Regions from separate parts of the Propionispora vibrioides genome, predicted to be linked through region 4. Evidence: riboswitches for the same ligand, from Rfam matches in the RefSeq annotation. Region 4 holds a riboswitch; each other region holds the start of a gene.
The links. Region 4 has a riboswitch for cobalamin ahead of BMW43_RS12665 (PepSY-associated TM helix domain-containing protein). Riboswitches for the same ligand answer to the same signal wherever they lie in the genome.

Region 1: it holds a riboswitch for cobalamin, as region 4 does, so the genes downstream of both, BMW43_RS14795 (OmpH/Skp family outer membrane protein) here and BMW43_RS12665 (PepSY-associated TM helix domain-containing protein) in region 4, are expected to answer to the same signal.
Region 2: it holds a riboswitch for cobalamin, as region 4 does, so the genes downstream of both, BMW43_RS14715 (acyl-CoA dehydrogenase family protein) here and BMW43_RS12665 (PepSY-associated TM helix domain-containing protein) in region 4, are expected to answer to the same signal.
Region 3: it holds a riboswitch for cobalamin, as region 4 does, so the genes downstream of both, BMW43_RS14700 (NAD(P)/FAD-dependent oxidoreductase) here and BMW43_RS12665 (PepSY-associated TM helix domain-containing protein) in region 4, are expected to answer to the same signal.

What each region holds. Positions count from the first base shown of each region.
Region 1 covers NZ_FODY01000020.1:39,273-43,903, forward strand. Annotated here, with positions in the region: gene BMW43_RS14785 (NAD(P)H-dependent oxidoreductase) at 1-27, shown strand, start outside; gene BMW43_RS14790 (ABC transporter ATP-binding protein/permease) at 84-1,757, opposite strand; cobalamin riboswitch at 1,955-2,129, shown strand; cobalamin riboswitch at 2,404-2,618, shown strand; cobalamin riboswitch at 2,888-3,102, shown strand; gene BMW43_RS14795 (OmpH/Skp family outer membrane protein) at 3,341-3,784, shown strand; gene BMW43_RS14800 (hypothetical protein) at 3,980-4,631, shown strand, end outside.
Region 2 covers NZ_FODY01000020.1:23,067-27,697, forward strand. Annotated here, with positions in the region: cobalamin riboswitch at 10-193, shown strand; cobalamin riboswitch at 436-620, shown strand; cobalamin riboswitch at 863-1,046, shown strand; gene BMW43_RS14715 (acyl-CoA dehydrogenase family protein) at 1,257-2,399, shown strand; gene BMW43_RS14720 (electron transfer flavoprotein subunit beta/FixA family protein) at 2,444-3,265, shown strand; gene BMW43_RS14725 (electron transfer flavoprotein subunit alpha/FixB family protein) at 3,269-4,315, shown strand; gene BMW43_RS14730 (acyl-CoA dehydrogenase family protein) at 4,340-4,631, shown strand, end outside.
Region 3 covers NZ_FODY01000020.1:15,861-20,491, forward strand. Annotated here, with positions in the region: gene BMW43_RS14685 (sirohydrochlorin cobaltochelatase) at 1-418, shown strand, start outside; gene BMW43_RS14690 (sirohydrochlorin cobaltochelatase) at 611-1,504, shown strand; gene BMW43_RS14695 (SDR family NAD(P)-dependent oxidoreductase) at 1,591-2,349, shown strand; cobalamin riboswitch at 2,486-2,670, shown strand; cobalamin riboswitch at 2,908-3,081, shown strand; gene BMW43_RS14700 (NAD(P)/FAD-dependent oxidoreductase) at 3,536-4,631, shown strand, end outside.
Region 4 covers NZ_FODY01000015.1:71,044-75,674, reverse strand. Annotated here, with positions in the region: gene rplM (50S ribosomal protein L13) at 340-780, shown strand; gene rpsI (30S ribosomal protein S9) at 804-1,196, shown strand; cobalamin riboswitch at 1,360-1,533, shown strand; gene BMW43_RS12665 (PepSY-associated TM helix domain-containing protein) at 1,549-2,985, shown strand; gene BMW43_RS12660 (transglycosylase domain-containing protein) at 3,097-3,900, opposite strand; gene BMW43_RS12655 (N-acetylmuramoyl-L-alanine amidase) at 4,213-4,631, shown strand, end outside.

The DNA of each region.
Region 1 (4,631 bases), on a different contig from region 4:
CTGACTTCCGTCGTACAATGGGTGTGATTGTCCAACCATCTGACACAGCCAGGTAAAAATTTTGGTGTCACATAATCTGTAAATTAATCAGTGCGTAATTGTAAATGACGTTGATGATAGGGCAGCAAGCCCTTCCGGTGGCCAACGCTGATCAGCGTGGTTGCCGGAAGCTTTTGCCGGAGACAGGCGTAGAGCCGCTCTTCCGTAGCCGGATCGAGACTGGCAGTTGCTTCATCTAAAAAGAGCCAGGCGGGCTTGTGCAGGATTGCTCTGATTAGCGACAGGCATTGCTGCTGACCAAGGGATAAGCTTTTAGGCCAGTCTTCATACTCATTCAGCCTGGCGTACAGAGCGGGCAATTGGCAGCAAATTAACAGTTCTTGCAGGACTTCATCGCTGACCGGCGGATGCTGGGGATAAAGCAGAAGCTCCCGTAAAGTGGTTTTAAAGAGATAAGGCGTTTGTGGCAGGAAAAATTGGGATTGCCGGCCCGGTTTTAGTACCAGGCCGCTGAAGTGAGGCCAAATACCGGCAATGGTCCGCAGCAGCGTTGTTTTGCCGCAGCCTGGCGGACCGCTGATCAGCAGGTGTTCCTGTGGGCGGAGTGTGCAGGAGATATTTTTTTGCAGAACGTCGCCGGTAGGTGAAAATAAAGTGACATTTTTTAGTTCAAACTGATTTGCTTTTTGCGGGACGGTAGTTCCTTCGGCCTTGGCCAGCTTTTCCACAGCCGACATCATATGGATAAAATGGGTAAGCCGGATATGGACGGCTTTCCAGAGAGCCAGTTTATTAAAGTTTTCCACCATATAGGACAATGAGGCGTGGACATACCAATAAGCACCGGAGATTTCAAATAACTGGCCTAACTGTATTTCGTTGGAAAAGTAACGGGGCGACGATACCAGAAAGGCGAACACGATGGATAACTGAGAGTAGGCTACCGACAGCAGGGTAAGATTTTTCGTGGCCTTGGCAATGGCCAGGTAATTTTGCGCCAGCTTTCTAAAATGCCTGGTGAGGGTTATTTGTTCCGTTGCTTCGCCCCTGTAGAGGGCCACGCTTTCGTCATGGCCGCCCAGATGATCCAGGTGACTGCGGAAATCGGCTTCGGCGGTTTGCTGGACTACATTGCGGGAAACCAGCGGAAGGCCGGCCCGGAAAGTAAACCAGGTTCCGGTAAGTGAGTAGAACAAGGCCAGCCAGAGCAGATAGCCGGGGAGAGCAAACGGGAAAAAGGGTAGTGTCAGCGTACCGGATAATTGCCAAAGGACAGTGGAAAATACGGCCAGTGTAGTCAAGTGGCGCAGCACGTCCACCACAATATCAACCGTGGTATTGATGAAAATACGAATATCTTCACTGATTCGCTGGCCCGGATTGTCAATGGACGTTTGCAATAGGTTCAGATGATAGTAAGTCCGGTTAGTCAGCCAGAGACGGGTAAATACGTCAGTCAGCCACTGCCGCCAACGGAGCTGCAGCAGCAGCTTGCCGTAAGACTGGTAGCCTGAGGTCAGGATATAGAGGGTCGATATGAGCAGAAACTGCAGCAGGGTCCGGTGAAAGCCGGGGCGGTCATAAGCCTGCAACTGGTTGTAAAAGCCTGCCTGCCAGTTGTTTAAGGCCAGATTGAGCGATACGATGACGACAGTACAGCCGATAACCAGCAAAGCGAGAAACCAGGCCACGTGGCTTTTGCCGGAAACCCAGTAAGTAAGAGAAAGTCGCAGCAGATTGTTGGGCGGAGCTTTCAAGGAACAGCCTCCTTTAACGGAATGGAAATGGCTGATGCAGTTCATTATATGAGGTGCCGGAACATGGTATGAGTGCGGGATTTTGAATGGGGGACAATGTGATACGCTTAGAATATATTGTATACAACCGAATATATGTTGACAGAATTAACCATTAGTGGTACTTTTTAATTAAAGGAAAAACAAAGATTTTTATAAAATTTCATATGAAATCAGGTATCCGGCAGTAGGCCGGATTTAAAAGGGAAGTCCGGTGTGATTCCGGCGCTGTCTCGCAACTGTGAAGGAGAGCCATGTTTCTGTAAGCCTCTTACCAAGGAGGAAGATGGCCATGACCCTAAGTCAGGGTACTGCCTGGTTTTAGCATCCGTACAGCCTGCGATGGACAGGTCTGGGATTAAGAACACTTGCAGGCATGGAGATAGCTCTCTGAGTTATAACTTGACGGTAGGCTTATTAAGATGAGCCTTTTCGCCTTAATAGCATGTAGGTTCTTAACCCGGCATTGACAGCAGGCGGCTTTGAAAAAAGTAAAGCGTCAATTGTTCCGCCGGACGGAACGATTGACGCTCTTTTGTTTATCGGCAAGTCGTATGACGAAGCATATCGATAAGCAGGACTGCATAGGATGAGAAAGTGACGAAAACTATATAGCGTTGGGATAGGTGCCCTACGGGGCTTAATAGGGAAGCCGGTTGAAGGCCGGCGCGGACCCGCCACTGTAATGGGGAGCAAACTTGCAGTATAGTGTCGATCTTAAACTTGATCGTACTGTACTCTGCCACTGGAGCGAACGCTTTGGGAAGGCGCAGGGGAGCGAGGAACCAGAGCCAGGAGAACTGCCTTATCCGACAATCACCGTTGGTGTTGTGACAAGTTCAAAATAGGAACTTGTTGCCACACAGAACCCGCGATGGACCGGGGAGGGGATTACGCTTAAAACCAGGGACAGTGTCTGCCTGGTTGGCGTAAGCACACTCCCGTAAAGGGAGTTTTTTTATTTGGTACACCTGGACCGGTGGATCTGGTAAAGGGTTAGCTGTGTACAGGCTTTGCGATGGCTTTACATAACAGGTTGGAGCCTATAGTGAGGCAGTCGCGCAGTACCGCATAGGAAGAAAGTAACACAACTATATAGCGTTGGGATAGGTGCCCTACGGGGCTTAATAGGGAAGCCGGTTGAAGGCCGGCGCGGACCCGCCACTGTAATGGGGAGTGAACTTGCAGTATAGTGCCGATCTTAAACCTGATCGTACTGTACTCTGCCACTGGAGCGAACGCTTTGGGAAGGTGCAGGGGAGCGAGGAACCAGAGCCAGGAGAACTGCCTTATCCGACAATCACCGTTAGTGTGTGACCAGTTCAAAATTAGGAACTTGTTGCCACACAGAACCCGCGATGGATCGGGGGAGGGGATTACGCTTAAAACCAGGGACCGTGTCCGCCTGGTTGGCGTAAGCACACTCCCGTAAAGGGAGTTTTTTATTTGGCAGGTTGCTTTGTAGCCAAGGCAGGGGTTAGCCGTAGACAAGCCCCGCCGCCGGCTGTACATAACAGATAGAGATTATGGTAAGGAGAGAGTACATGAAAAAAATATCCCGAATGATTTCTCTGGTGGCAGCGGCTTTGTTCCTGTCCGGACTGGTTGCGCCGGCCCCGGCTCTGGCCGCTAAGGCCGCCCCAGAACCAAACGTCGGCTATGTCGACCGGCAGCAGGTTTTTAACAGTTATCCTGGCATTCAGGACCTCCTGCGGCAGATTCAAAGCATGCGGGAGGCGGCGCAAAAAGACTATGACGCCCGGAGCAAAGATCTGTCGCCCGGGGAGCGAAAAGCACTGAATGATACCATCGCCCGCGAGGAAGCGCAGCGGGAGGACGCCCTGATGAAACCGGTAGGCGATAAAATCGAGGCGTCGATCAAGGCTGTAGCCGGAGAAAAGGGCTTGCCCGCCATCGTCGACGCAGGCATTGTGGTCTATGGCGGCATCGACATCACCGCCGACGTGATTGCCAAAATGAAACAGTAAGCGGCGGCGTGTTTGGCGGCACTGAAAGCCTAACCGTCCTGCCCGGCCGTGATAACGACGCCCGGACAGGCTGTGATAGGAATTCGTGATAAGGAGGTGAGTTCTTTTCCGATGAGCAGTAAGGGAAAGACCTCAGCAGCCGACAAGCTGTTGGGGGGCGCAAGGTAAGAAAAAGCAAAAGGGAGAGTGAGTTGTATGTCTAGTAAAGTAGCGGTAACTGCCTATAACTATCCGGCGCCTGATTACGTTGGGGTGGGGGATGTCAGCACGGCCCAGTATGCCGGCGGTACCAGCGGTACCGTGATTGCCACGCAGACAGGTGTGGTCACCCAGTATACCGATGGTGGCAGTACGGTCTCGCTGCCTGGTGACACCAAAGTATTCCACTTCAAAAACAGCTCCGGTGTGGATCAGGCTTTGGTTACAGCAACACAGTGGACTAGCGGGACGCCGGTATGCAAATACCTGATTTTTGATGCTACCGTTCCAGCCACGATTCCTACCGGTTACAATTGGGGAACACCGGTGTATGGTCCTACCACCTGGGCCATTGGCAGCACTGCCTTAGCCAACCTGTACAAAATCCAGACAACGACCATCAGCGGTACCTTCTATATCTACGGCATTGACTATGATGCCGCCAGCGCCTTCCGTCTCGCGGCCAGCGGCTCGACCTATACGCTGGATACCACCAATTACTATACCTTTGACCGGCCTTCTGCGGCCAGTGAAGGACACGGCGTTGATTTGCAAATTGTCGGCAGTAATGTGTTTACTCTCTGGATCAGCGGGACCAACCTGTCATCGGGAGCGCCCAGCGCATCTTACCTTGACAGTACGGTGGTTA
Region 2 (4,631 bases), on a different contig from region 4:
AAGCACAATTGAATACGCAAAGAGGTAGGTGCCCTACGGGGCTTAATAGGGAAGTCCGGTGCAAGACCGGTGCGGTCCCGCCACTGTAATGAGGAGCGACTCCAAGGGAAAGGCCACTGGGATATTCATCCTGGGAAGGATTGGGGGAGCGATGACGCAGAGCCAGGAGAACTGCCTATCTGACAATCACCGGTTGACCTGCGAGCGACGGGGAGGCGATTACGACGGAAAGTCTATAGCCATAGGCTATTTTCAGATTGTCCTTTTTATGGATACCGAAAATAGTGCTGGGAAGATAGGTTTCTTTTGTGATCAACTTTTACGGCAGCAGGCCGGTTGATGGCAAAAGAAACCTATTTTTTATGGTAAGGAGAGATCGGTAAGCGAAAATCGGCACTGGGAATATGATTGAATGTTCCATAGTCCTATAAGAACCACATATGAAAAGAGGTAGGTGCCCTACGGGGCTTAATAGGGAAGTCCGGTGCAAGACCGGTGCGGTCCCGCCACTGTAATGAAGAGCGACTTCAAGAGGCAAGGCCACTGGGATATTCATCCTGGGAAGGATTGGGGGAGCGATGACGCAGAGCCAGGAGAACTGCCTATCTGACAATCACCGGTTGACCTGCGAGCGACGGGGAGGCGATTACGACGGAAAGTCTATAGCCATAGGCTATTTTCAGATTGTCCTTTTTATGGATACCGAAAATAGTGCTGGGAAGATAGGTTTCTTTTGTGATCAACTTTTACGGCAGCAGGCCGGTTGATGGCAAAAGAAACCTATTTTTTATGGTAAGGAGAGATCGGTAAGCGAAAATCGGCACTGGGAATATGATTGAATGTTCCATAGTCCTATAAGAACCACATATGAAAAGAGGTAGGTGCCCTACGGGGCTTAATAGGGAAGTCCGGTGCAAGACCGGTGCGGTCCCGCCACTGTAATGAGGAGCGACTCCAAGGGAAAGGCCACTGGGATATTCATCCTGGGAAGGATTGGGGGAGCGATGACGCAGAGCCAGGAGAACTGCCTATCTGACAATCACCGGTTGACCTGCGAGCGACGGGGAGGCGATTACGACGGAAAGTCTATGCCCATAGGCTAATTTCAGGCTGTCCTTTTTTAAGGATACCCGAAATAGTACGGTAAGATAGGTTTCCTTTGTGATCAACTTTTACGGCGGCAGGCCGGTTGATGGCAAAGGAAACCTATTTTTATTTGACTTAAGACAAAGATAAAAAGGAGAGAAGAGATACGCATGTTTACATTTACTGAAGAGCAGGAAATGCTTCGCCGTGCCGTACGCGAGTTTGTGGAAGCGGAAGTGGCTCCTAAAGCACAGGAATGGGATGAGCAGGATCATTGTCCGGCAGAACTGTTTCCCCTGCTGGGCGATATGGGGATAATCGGGATTTTTGTGCCGGAAGCGTATGGCGGCGTAGGCTTGGGCTACGTGGAGCGGGTTATCTGCCTGGAAGAACTGGCCCGCCACTGTGCCGGTCTGGCGATTACGGTGATGGCCCATCAACTGTGCATGGGCGGTGTCATGAACTATGGCACAGAAGAGCAAAAGCAAAAGTATTTGCCTGATCTGGCCAGGGGCAGAAAAATCGGGGCGCTGTCACTGACGGAAGCTACCGGCGGCTCTAATTTCATGGGACAGACGGCTAATGGGGAATGGAAAGACGGTCAGTGGGTGCTCAATGGCCGTAAGTGTTTTATCACCAATGCCCACCTTGCCGATCTTGACCTGTGGACGGTTGTTACCGGGAAAAATGCCAAAGGCCGGCCTGAACTGAGTGCCTTCCTGATTGACCGGGGAACGCCGGGGCATACGCCGGGAAGAGCCGAACACAAACTGGGCATGCGCTCGTCTAACACCGGTGATGTAAGCTGCGTCAATGTCCGGGTGGATGCTTCCCAAATGCTCGAGCAACGGGGCAAAGGTGCCAAAGTGGCACTGAGCACCATTCAGGAAGTAGGCCGTGCCGGCATGAGTGCTATTAATCTGGGGATTCTGCGTGGCTGCCTGGAGGAAGCGGTCCGGTTCTCCAATGAGCGGATTATCTATGGTAAGCCGCTGCACCACATGACCAATATCCAGTTTGCCCTGGCGGAAAACCGGCTGGATTATGAAACGGCCCGTTTGCTGACCTATCGGGCTGCGTCAATGAAGGACAAAGGCGTCCCTTGTTCCGCCGAGTTTGCCATGGCCAAATATGCGGCTACCGAAGGAGCAATCCGGGCGGCAAAACGGACGATTGATCTCATGGGCGGTTATGGCGTGATTAATGAATATCCCGTAGGGAGATATTTAAGAGACGCCCTGGCCGGTTCGACTGCCGGCGGGACTTCAGATGTTCTGAAAGTGGTCATTGCCGGTGAAACGGTGAAACAGTAGTTCCCTGGAAGCTTAATTTATATCAGGCATAAGGAGAGATTGTTATGGGACTAAACATAGCGGTGTGTATCAAATCGGTACCCGATCCGGCTTATTACGATAAGATCAGCATTGATCCTAAGACGAAAACTATTACCCGTAAAGGAATTCCGGCCATTATCAGCCCGGGAGATAAGCACGCTTTGGAAGCGGCTCTGCAGCTAAAGGATCAATATGGCGGTACAGTTACCGTCATTGGCATGGCGCCGCCGGAAGCGAAAAGGGAATTGTTCGAAGCACTGGCCATGGGGGCCGATGAAGCCGTGCTCTTAAGCGACCGGGCTTTTGCCGGTGCCGACACGTTGGCCACTTCGTACACTCTGGCTCAGGGGCTAAAAAGAAATGGCGACTTTGATCTGGTGCTGACCGGTACGGAAAGTGCCGATGGCGCCACCTCGCAGGTACCTGCTCAGTTGGCCGAGTGTCTGGGAATACCGCATTTGTGGAACGTGAAGGAGTTTGCCCTGACGGAGCAGCGCAAAATTCAGGCTAAAGTCAAACTGGAGGCGGCTACCGGCGAATACCTCATCACCTTGCCGGCGTTACTGGCCGTTTCACGGGAAGTCAATAAACCCCGTTATACCACCGCTTTTGGCATCGTCAAAGCCAAGGGGAAAAAATTGACCGTTATTGACAACCGGGAACTGCAGGCTGATGCGAAAAAAATCGGTCAGCAAGGTTCACCGACCTGGCCGGGCGATATTTTCATCGCTTCCCTGTCGCGCAAGGGCCAGGCCCTGACCGGCACGCCGGAAGAAATCGCGGCCAACCTGATCGAAAAAATACGTGCGGCCGGTATTACTCCGGTTGTTGCTAAGGAGGCGTAAGAAATGAAGCAGAGCTATAAGCGGGAAGATTACCGCGGCATATGGGTTATCGCCGAACAGGACGGTGACCGCATCAGCCGGGTGAGCTTGGAGCTGTTAACTAAGGCCAGAGAGTTAAAAGAGCAAGGAAAGCTTGCTGAACCGGTGACTGCCGTGCTGTTAGGAACTAACCTGGCGGACTTTCCGGCCAAGCTGGCGGAAGCCGGAGCGGAAGCTGTTATTTTAGTAGATCATGCCGCGCTGCGTTATTTCCGGAATGAAGCCTATGCGCTCATCATTAAAGAACTTGTGGAAGAAAGAAAACCGTCGGTGATTCTCATGGGCGCTACGGCAGCCGGTTCGGATCTGGCTCCTACGGTGGGAGCTAAATTGTGGACTGGGGTGGCTGCCCACTGCGTGGATTTGAAATTAAATGACCAAGGCAATCTGGTGGCTGTGGTACCGGCCTTTGGCGGCAAAGTACTGGGCGATATTTTATGTCCCGAACTCCGGCCGCAGATGGCAACTGTCCGTCCCGGCATTTTGGGCAAAGCGCTTTGTTTCCCTCATGACCACTATCAAGTGGAGCATCATGATCCTGCCGCTGCCTTGGTTAAGGACAAAGGGCTGGTACAAGCGATTGGTGTCAGCTATGAACCGGTGCAGGGCGTACCTTTGGAGGAAGCGGAAGTTGTGGTGGCCGGCGGCTTTGGCGCAGCCACCGAAGAAAACTGGCAGTTGGTTGAAACGCTGGCCGGCGTGCTGGGCGGCGCCGTGGGGTGCACCAGACCGCCCCTGGATGAAGGCTGGGCCAGAGACTATCAGATGATCGGCACCAGCGGCAAATCGGTGCGTCCCAAAGTGTATATCGGTGTGGGGATTTCCGGTGCCACCCATCATGTCTGCGGGATGAAAGATGCCGGGCTGATCATTTCTATCAATAAAGATGAGAAGGCTCCTATTTTTGAAGTATCCGACATTCGCGTTACCGCCGATGTGGCAACTATTTTACCGCTGGTCATTGAAGGACTGCAGAAAAATAGCCAGGATGAGGTCTGCCGTCTGGCATAAGGCCGGCTAAGGAGGGGAAAAGACGTGCAGTTTGAGCTGAGCAAGGAACAAGAAGCATGGCGCCGGTTGAGTCAGGAGTTTGCTGTGAAATATATTGCGCCTACCGTGCAGGAACGGGATGAGGCGGAGGAATTTTCCCGCTCGTTGTATGATGAGTTGGGACTGCTGGGGCTTACCGGGATTTGTTTCCCGGAAAAGTATGGCGGTCGCGGCGGCGATTGTCTCAGTTATATCCTGGCAGCGGAAGAGCTGGCCAAGGTGGATGACAGCCTGGCGGTGTCGCTTTCAGCTTCCGTTATGCTCTGTCAATGGCCGC
Region 3 (4,631 bases), on a different contig from region 4:
TGCCGTCTTATTGATGGCTCATGGTACGCCGCATCCGTCCAATGCTTACTATGCCGTTATGCAGGACCGTTTAACTGAACTTGGTTTCAAAAATACCTATGTCTATTCGGTAGAAGGCTGGCCTCATTTGGACACAGTTATTCCTCAGTTGAAGGCACAGGGTATTAAAAATGTTACGCTGATTCCGATGATGATGGTGGCCGGAGACCATGCCAACAACGATATGGCTGGCAGCGAACCGGAATCGCATAAATCCATCCTGGAAAAAGAAGGCTTTAAAGTCACCCCGTACATCCACGGTCTTGGTGAAAACCAAGCTATCCGCAAACTGTTTGTCGACCGGGCTAATGAAGCGTGGGATGCCCTGGAAGCCGCAACTCCTGTGAAGGAAAAAGGCCATGGCATGATGATGAAATAAATTTGGCTATGCCCTCTCCAACTCTCCTTGCTGACGATAAAACGCCGCAGGGAGAGTTTTTTTAGTGAATTTTATATCGTTATCAGAGCAGGACAAACTATAAAGCATAGTGAAATAAGAAAACAGGTTAATGACTAAAAGAAGTAATAGGGACTGCGCAGCGGTAATGATTGATGAAACGGAGTTAAAAAGATGAAAATAGATGCAAGGATTGTCAGAAAACCATCGGAAGCAGTAGTACCATTGTCTGCCGGACAGACAGCAAACGATAGAAAAGCAATTTTGGTTGTGAGCTTTGGCACTACCTATCCGGAGGCCCGGCAAGCGGCCATTGATCAGGTAACAGCAAAGATCCGGCTGGCCTTTCCGGAATATACCGTACGTCAGGCGTTTACCTCGCGACGGGTCATTGAGCGGATTAACACCAGGGAAGGTATACGGTATTTGACCGAGGAACAGGCACTGGCTGCACTGGCTGAGGAGGGTTTTCGTGAGGTAGTTGTCCAGCCGCTGCACATGGAAGCCGGTTATGAGTATGACAAAGTGCGCAGAGTCGTGGAGACTTACCGGGATAAACAGGCTTTTGAAAATCTTTATCTGGGCAGGCCGCTTCTCTATTATGCCGGTCAGGAAGGCGTAACGGATGACTATTTGGCTGCCATACAGGCAGTACGCCGGACTTTTCCGCCAATCGGGCCGCAGGAAGCGATTGCTCTGTTGGGGCATGGCGGTTTGCACCCGGCCAATGCTGTTTATGCTGCCCTGCAGTTAAAGCTGCAGGATGCGGGAATTGGGCAGGTGTATGTATTTACCGTGGACGGCTATCCTGCCGTGGAAGATCTGATCAGGCGGCTGGCAGCCGATGGTGTCAGGAAAGTCACCCTTATTCCGTTGCTGCTGGTAGCCGGCGAACATGCCAGACGGGATATGGCGGGAGATGAGCCTGATTCTTTTCAGTCCCGGCTGCAGGACGCCGGCTTTGAAGTAAGCGTTTGTTTGCAGGGGGTTGGTGAGAACCCGGCGATTCAGGATATTTATGTCCAGCATGTTAAAGATGCTATCGCTGAGAAAAAGGACTTTTCCTGAATAGAAGAACTACCGGAGGGAAAGCTTTTTCAGAAGACGTAGTTAGCGGCCGTCCGGACAGGATAAACGGACGAAAGGGGTAAGCAATGAACATACAGGGAAAAGCGGTACTCATTACCGGCGGTACCTCCGGTATTGGCCTGGCGGCAGCCAGGCTATTCCTGGAGCAAGGCGCCGGAGTTGCCGTTGTGGGAAGGGACCGGAAGAAAGGCGAAAAAGCGGTACAGGAATTAGACTCATATGGGAAAGTCTGCTACATCGAAGCTGACGTGGCTAAGGTAGCTGATTGTCAGAAAGCGGTCGTCCAAACCTGTAAGGTTATGGGCCGGCTGGATATTGTCGTTAATTGTGCCGGTACCTATCAGGAGAAAGCCATTGAAGAGGTTAACGAGGATGATTATGAAGCGATCATGGATGTGAATATGAAAGGGACCTATTTTATTGCTAAGTTTGCCGTGCCGGAATTAAAGAAAGGCAAGGGCGGCGCCATTGTCAATGTCTCTTCCGATGCCGGGCTGCAGGGCAACTGGCTGTGTACTGCCTATTGCGCGGCAAAAGGGGCTGTCAACACTTTTACCAAAGCTTTGGCTCTGGAATTGGCGCCCTATGGCATCCGGGTCAATGCCGTATGCCCCGGCGATATTCATACACCTTTGCTGGAAAAACAATTAGAGCAGGCTGCGGACAGAGAAAGAACACTGCGGGATATGGCCGGTATTTATCCCTTGGGACGGCTGGGAACGCCCGATGAGGTGGCTCAGGTAATTTTGTTTCTGGCTTCGCCGCAGGCCGCCTTTGTTACAGGCGCGTTATGGTCGGTCGATGGCGGACTGACCGCCTGTTAAGGATTTGGCTGCCAAACAAAAGATAGAGAATACTGTATTCAATATTTAGCCTGTGTATACATTATATAGAAGGCTTTTTATTTGACTTCCTGTTTGCTGCATGATATGTTAAATGAGAAAGTTATGAATATACAATGAAATACGTAAAGAGGTAGGTGCCCTACGGGGCTTAATAGGGAAGTCCGGTGCAAGGCCGGTGCGGTCCCGCCACTGTAATGAAGAGTGACTCCAAAAAGCAAGGCCACTGGGATATTCATCCTGGGAAGGATTGGGGGAGCGATGACGCAGAGCCAGGAGAACTGCCTATCTGACAATCACCGATTGACCTGCGAGCGACGGGAAGGCGATTATAAGGGAAGTCTATATGCATAGGCTGTCTTTGGGTTGCCTCTTTTTAGGCATCCTGTATGGCGCTTTGAAGATAGGTTTCTTTTGTAATCAATTTTTTCGGCAGCAGGCGAGAGTTGATGACAAAAGAAACCTATTTTATGTTGTGAAGGGGGGACTCTGGTTACGACTGCCGGATTGGAGCGGGCAGTTGTTGTGGATTTTTATAATGAAATACGCAAAGAGGTAGGTGCCCTGCGGGGCTTAATAGGGAAGGCCGGTGCGGTCCCGCCACTGTAATGAAGAGTGACTCCAAAAGGCAAGGCCACTGGGATATTCATCCTGGGAAGGATTGGGGAAGCGATGACGCAAAGCCAGGAGAACTGCCTATCTGACAATCACCGATTGACCTGCGAGCGACGGGGAGGCGATTACGACGGAAAGTCTATACCCATAGGCTGTTTTTGGGTTGTCCGGAAACGGCTGGGAAAGCGGGCTTCCTTTGTAATCAACTTTTACGGCTGTGCGGTTGATCATAAAGGAAACCTGCTTTTTTTGCATAAATGAGAATACGTCCTTATTTTATGTTTGCCGGTAAACTGGCCGGAATATCGAATGGCGGTGAATATAAAGCTATGCCTGATACAATTTAATAGGGAGTCGCTGATAATTGGGGTTTGGCTGACGCAGCCGGACGGAAAAAAATCCGTCTGGACGGACGTGCAGTGCGAATAATTCAGTGGTTTCCTAGATGGACAGAACAAAGAGAAGTCCGAATAAATGTCTGAACGGCAGATGTTTATCCGGTTTTTTTATTTTTTCTATTAATTAATATTGCAGTCATACAGGGAGTGAAAACATGTCAACACTTAAGTCCGATGTCGTTATCATTGGTGGCGGTATCGTTGGTACGGCTATTGCCAGGGAATTAGCCAAATACCAGCTACGCGTTGTCCTGCTGGAAAAGGAACCGGAACTGGCCGCTGGCACCACCAAGGCAAACAGTGCCATCCTTCATGCGGGTTTCGATGCCAAACCGGGGACGCTGAAAGCCAGATTAAATGTACGGGGTAATGCTCTGTACCATGCGTTGCGGGAGGAGTTGTCCCTTGCCATCCAATGGATAGGTTCACTGGTTGTTGCTACTGATAAAGAAGAGCTGCAGACCATAGCGGAACTTTTGAACCGGGGAAACCAGAACCAAGTGCCTGGGCTGGCTTTGCTGAGCCGGGAGGAAGCGCTGACCAAGGAACCCGGCTTAGTGAACGCTGAAGGCGCGTTGTGGGCGCCTTCGACAGGAATCTTTCTTCCGTTTGATGCTGCGCTTGCGTTTGCCGAAAACGCCGCCCAAAATGGCGTGCAAATTCTCACAGAATGTCCTGTTACCAATATGGAAATAACCAATGGCCGGATTACCGGGGTCAGGACACCGCAAGGCTCGATTACAGCCAGCTATGTCATCAATGCCGCTGGACTTTATGCCGATACGGTCGCCCGTTTGGCAGGTGATAGCAGCTTTACCCTTACTCCGCGTAAAGGCGAATATATATTATTTGACAAAAACGCCGGACCCAGAGTGAATCACGTACTATTTCCCACACCAACCAAGCACTCGAAAGGTATTTTAGTTGCACCTACCGTACACGGTAATACTTTCATTGGACCGAACGCCCAGAATATGCCTGAGGAGGAGAATTTGGCGATAGCCGCCAAAGAAAATCTGGCGACAACCGCCGCCGGTTTCCAGGAAGTTATCACAGGCGCTAAACGTTTGTTCCCGGCTATACCGCTTAATGCATCGATTACCGAGTTTTCCGGTCTGCGGGCCGTTGCCGATAGCGATGATTTTGTGATTCGTCCATCAACGGTTGTTAACGGGTTAATTCATGCCGCTGGTATTCAGTCGCCTGGTTTGACGGCTGCTCCGGCCATTGCCGAGCTTGTCGCTGAACTTT
Region 4 (4,631 bases):
GAGGTGAGGGGAGGAGGCATACCGTTAGTATGTTGACTGACGACAACGAAACGGTGGGGAAAATAGACCGCCAGTATTCATTGGATTAATGTTGACCAGGTACTAATTGCACAGGAGAAACATTAATGGTATTCATGTCGAATAGTATTAATGTTTCATTTTCCCAAGAAGAAAGAGCATTTCTGATAAAAAATGCAAATTATCCCTCGATAATCCTTGACTTTACCAGTCAGATTGATTAAAATGTTTTTATGAGATTTATGCCATGTATTCCATTAGCCCCGGAATTCAGGTTCAGAATCTAACCAACCCGTAACTTTTGCAACAAGGAGGGATACTATGAAAACAACATTTATGGCAAACGCAGCCAACGTAGAACGTAAATGGTATGTTGTAGATGCTGAAGGCAAGACTGTAGGTAGATTAGCCGCTGAAGTAGCCAAAATTCTTCGCGGAAAACATAAACCGACTTTTACTCCGCATGTTGATACAGGAGATCATGTCATCATAGTAAACGCAGCTAAGGTAGCGTTTACCGGTAAAAAATTGATCCAAAAAACATATTTCCGTCATTCCGGTTATCCAGGAGGTACTACCTTCACCACTGCCGGAAAAATGCTGGCTGAAAAGCCGGAAAGAGTCCTGGAAATCGCTATTAAAGGCATGTTGCCGAAGAATAGCCTGGGACGTCAAATGTACCGTAAATTGAACGTGTACAAAGGTGCTGAGCATCCGCATGCCGCTCAACAACCGGAAGTACTGGAACTTGATATTAGATAATACCGGAAAGGAGGAACATGAGTATGGCATTAGTTAGCTACTACGGCACAGGCCGCAGAAAAACTTCGGTTGCCAGAGTTCGTCTGGTTCCGGGAGAAGGCAACGTGATTATCAACGGCCGTCCGCTTGTTGAATATTTTGGTTTAAAAACTCTTGAACTGATTGTAAAACAGCCATTAAATCTTACTGAAACGATTGGTAAGTATGATGTATTGGCTAAGGTAGAGGGTGGCGGTCCTTCCGGACAGGCAGGCGCCATTCGCCACGGCATTTCCCGTGCTTTACTTAGAGTGGATCTCGAGTACCGCCCGTCTTTGAAACAAGCAGGCTTCCTGACTCGTGACCCCCGTGAAAAAGAACGCCGCAAATACGGTCTTAAGAAAGCCCGTAAAGCATCGCAGTTCTCGAAACGTTAATTTTATTCAAAGCAAGACCCGCATCAACTCTGGTTGGTGCGGGTCTTTTTCTATTTGCCGGAATAGGTTAAGCTGTTATTTTTCAACAATTTTACTGCATAAAGAATACTTAATGAAGTACCAATTGACATTTCAGAAAAAGTGCAGTATAGTAAGCGAGAAAAATAACAGATTTGGAACAGGTGCAATTGCGCTTAATAGAGAAGCCGGTACAAGCCGGCACGGTCCCGCCACTGTAAGGGGAGTCGCTCACAAGATGCCACTGGATATATTTCTGGGAAGGTGTGAGCCGACGAGGAACCTGAGTCAGGAGAACTGCCTGTTCAACAATCGCCGCTATGACCTGCGAGTGATGGGGAGGGGGATTTGGTTTGTTTGCAGTTTTTGCATGAGCCTTTTTCTTTGCATATGTGTGCGGAAAAGGCTCTTTTTTATTTTCAAGTCAGGAGGAAAAATTATGCGTTATTGGTATAAAATTCACCGCTGGATTGGTTTCATTTGCCTGCTGTTCTTTCTATTGCTTTGTCTTACCGGGCTGCCGTTATTATTTAAGACGGAAATCCATGATTTTAATCTTTTAGACAAAGAAAATATGCATCCCGCCTCAGATTACGGGCAAATCTGGAGGGAAGTAGACGCCGGGGAAAAATTAGTGAAGGAAGGCTATTCCGGCAAGTCGATACGAAGTATTTCGGTTCAGCCCGATGAGGGAAGAATACTATTTCGGGTTCAGGACAAAGACAGCAACAAGCCGGTCGCTGCCCGGTTAAGCATGGGCGGCGAGCAGCTTGCCTATTATCCGTCAGACCATACCCTGCAGCCCTGGCATCAGGAGAAAGTAAAATATCCCTGGCTGGCTGAATTCATGCATGAGATGCATCGTCTGCATATGTATCTTGGTATGGGCAAGGGCGGGATGGTGTTTTTAGGCTTCATGTGCTTTTTGAGCCTGGTCTCGGTTGTGTCCGGCTGCGTGCTTTACGGGCCGTTTATGAGGCGAAGCCCCTTTGCCCTTATTGGCAAGCGCAGTTGGCGGGAGCGGTGGTTTGGCTGGCACAAGTTTTTGGGCATTGCAACGGCTGTTTGGGCAATTATTTTATGTTTTAGCGGCGTTGTTATTGTTATTTTTTCACTCAGCTACGGTTTGTATATTCAGGATTCGAAGACGGCGGTGAAGGACTATTGGCAGTCAGCTCCGGCGGCGGGAAAACATCTTTCCCTGGCTGAAGCCAAAACTTTTGTAATGGAAGCCTTTCCTGACGATGTGATCCTTTCGCTTGATTTACCGGATAGAAGGCAATCGCCGGCGGCTTATATTTTCTACATTACACCGGCGACAGAGAATCCGCTGGACTTTCTGGGGCAGCTTGTTTTTATCCCGGACAGAAAAGGTATGGAGCCGCAATATTTCACCAAACCTTTACCGGATTATTTGTTTTTTGCCGGCTATATGCTGAAACTGCACATCCACAATCACGAACTGCTTATTTTAAAGATTCTATGGGCTCTTCTGGATATCGCGCTCATTTTTGTTATTCTCTCCGGTCTGCTGGGGTGGCTCAGGAAAGGTGAAAAAATAGAACGCTCTTCTGTTGCCACGCCATCGCTCAACCGGCCGACAGCATCAACCTGGAAATGGCCGGGCATTCTGGCCGGCTTGAGTCTGCTGGGCCTGGTTCTTCCCCTATACGGAACAGTGGGGGAATTTGCCGGCACCATTGCCTGGCTGGCTGTAGCCTTGCTAAGTATTTTCTTATGGCGGGAAAGAAATTCCCAAGGGAACGCCTAATTGATACTTACTGCAAATTTTTCAATCAGATTTATATAGGTAAACAGAAAAAAGCTGGAACAGTGATATTACACTGATTCCAGCTTTAAGAATAATACCGGCATTGTTTTTCTATTTTGCCAGGACAATGGGTTGCAGTTTGGCTTCCTGGGCTGTATCCGGCCCGAGGTAATTGTGTTTGACCATGGCGCCTAAGACAATGGCCTGTCTTCTTTTGGCTGCCGCAAAATTGACGTATGGCGAATTCAGCGAGGGAGCATTGGGCAACCCGGCCAGCATGCTGCATTCGGCCAGATTCAGTTCAGCCGGCTTTTTACCGAAATATTCCTGGCTGGCCTGACCGAGACCGTAATTGCCTGAACCGAAATAGATGGTGTTCAGATACATTTCCAAAATTTCATCTTTTGAGTAGCGAAGCTCCATATCTAATGACAGGAGTGCTTCTTCCAGCTTGCGGCCCATAGTCTGTTCATGGGAAAGAAAAAGATTCTTCACCAATTGCTGGGTGATGGTACTGCCCCCTTCAGCAATGGCACCGGCCTGCATATTGACCAGCATGGCCCGCAGGATTCCCTCCACATCAAGCCCTACATGCTGGTAAAACCGGTTGTCTTCCACGGCAATGATGGCTTGTTGCATAGTAAGGGGAATCTGATTGAGCGGGACATAATTCGTTGTGTCCAGTTTATCGCGGACGGCGCTTTTCAATGCCGCCAGCCGGTATAGTCTGCGCCATAGTCCCGGTGCATCGGCTGTTATGGCGGCATCCTTCATTTGTGATACCTGCTGTGATACTTGTTCGGAGACCAATCCTTTCGTTGGCGGCAGGACGGAAACCACGTTGGCGCCGCCGGCCCACCAGAAGGAGGCTAGGAACAGAATCAGAAGAAACAGGAAAAATCGACCTTTGCGCATATATCCTCCTACTTAAGCTAGTACCTTATCAACCCTAATCCTGTGAATAATGACGGTCTATTTTCCGCAAGCCTTCGTTGTCGTCAGCCGGCATACTAACGGTATGCCTCCTTCCTCCGCCTTGTCTCGCGAAAAATAGCCTCGCCATTATTCTTACAGTTTTAGGATTGACAAGGTACTGATAGGTTTCTGCTATTATTTTACTCTACTTATCCCTTTTTGGCCATATGTGGCTAAACTACGCATAGCCCGACGCCCCGGTGAGTATGATGATAGGGAGAACTGGCTGGTTATTGGGGATGGAGGGTGAGCATGTGGATTTTGTCCTTAAAGCGGAAAAACTGGCAGCCGCTTTTGTTGTTTGGTGCGGCTGTGCTGGTGCTTAATTATTTGGCTATCCGTTTTTTAGCGGCCGATTCGCTGGAAAATGTCAGCCTGGAAAGTTTGCGGGGAAGGCAGATCGCCATAGATCCGGGGCATGGCGGCATTGATACCGGCGCCAGCGGTTATGGCGTGGTCGAAAAGGAAGTCACTCTGGCCATTGCCGGGAAGGTGACAGCCTTGCTGGAGAAAAACGGGGCTACTGTGTTTATGAGCCGGCAGGAGGATATTGACTACTACACCCGTGGCAAGGGCGGTAAACGGAATGATCTTCTGACCCGGATCGAGCTAATTGAAAAGGCGAAGCCGGAGCTGTTTGTCAGTATCCATTGCAATGCGATCAAAGGGCC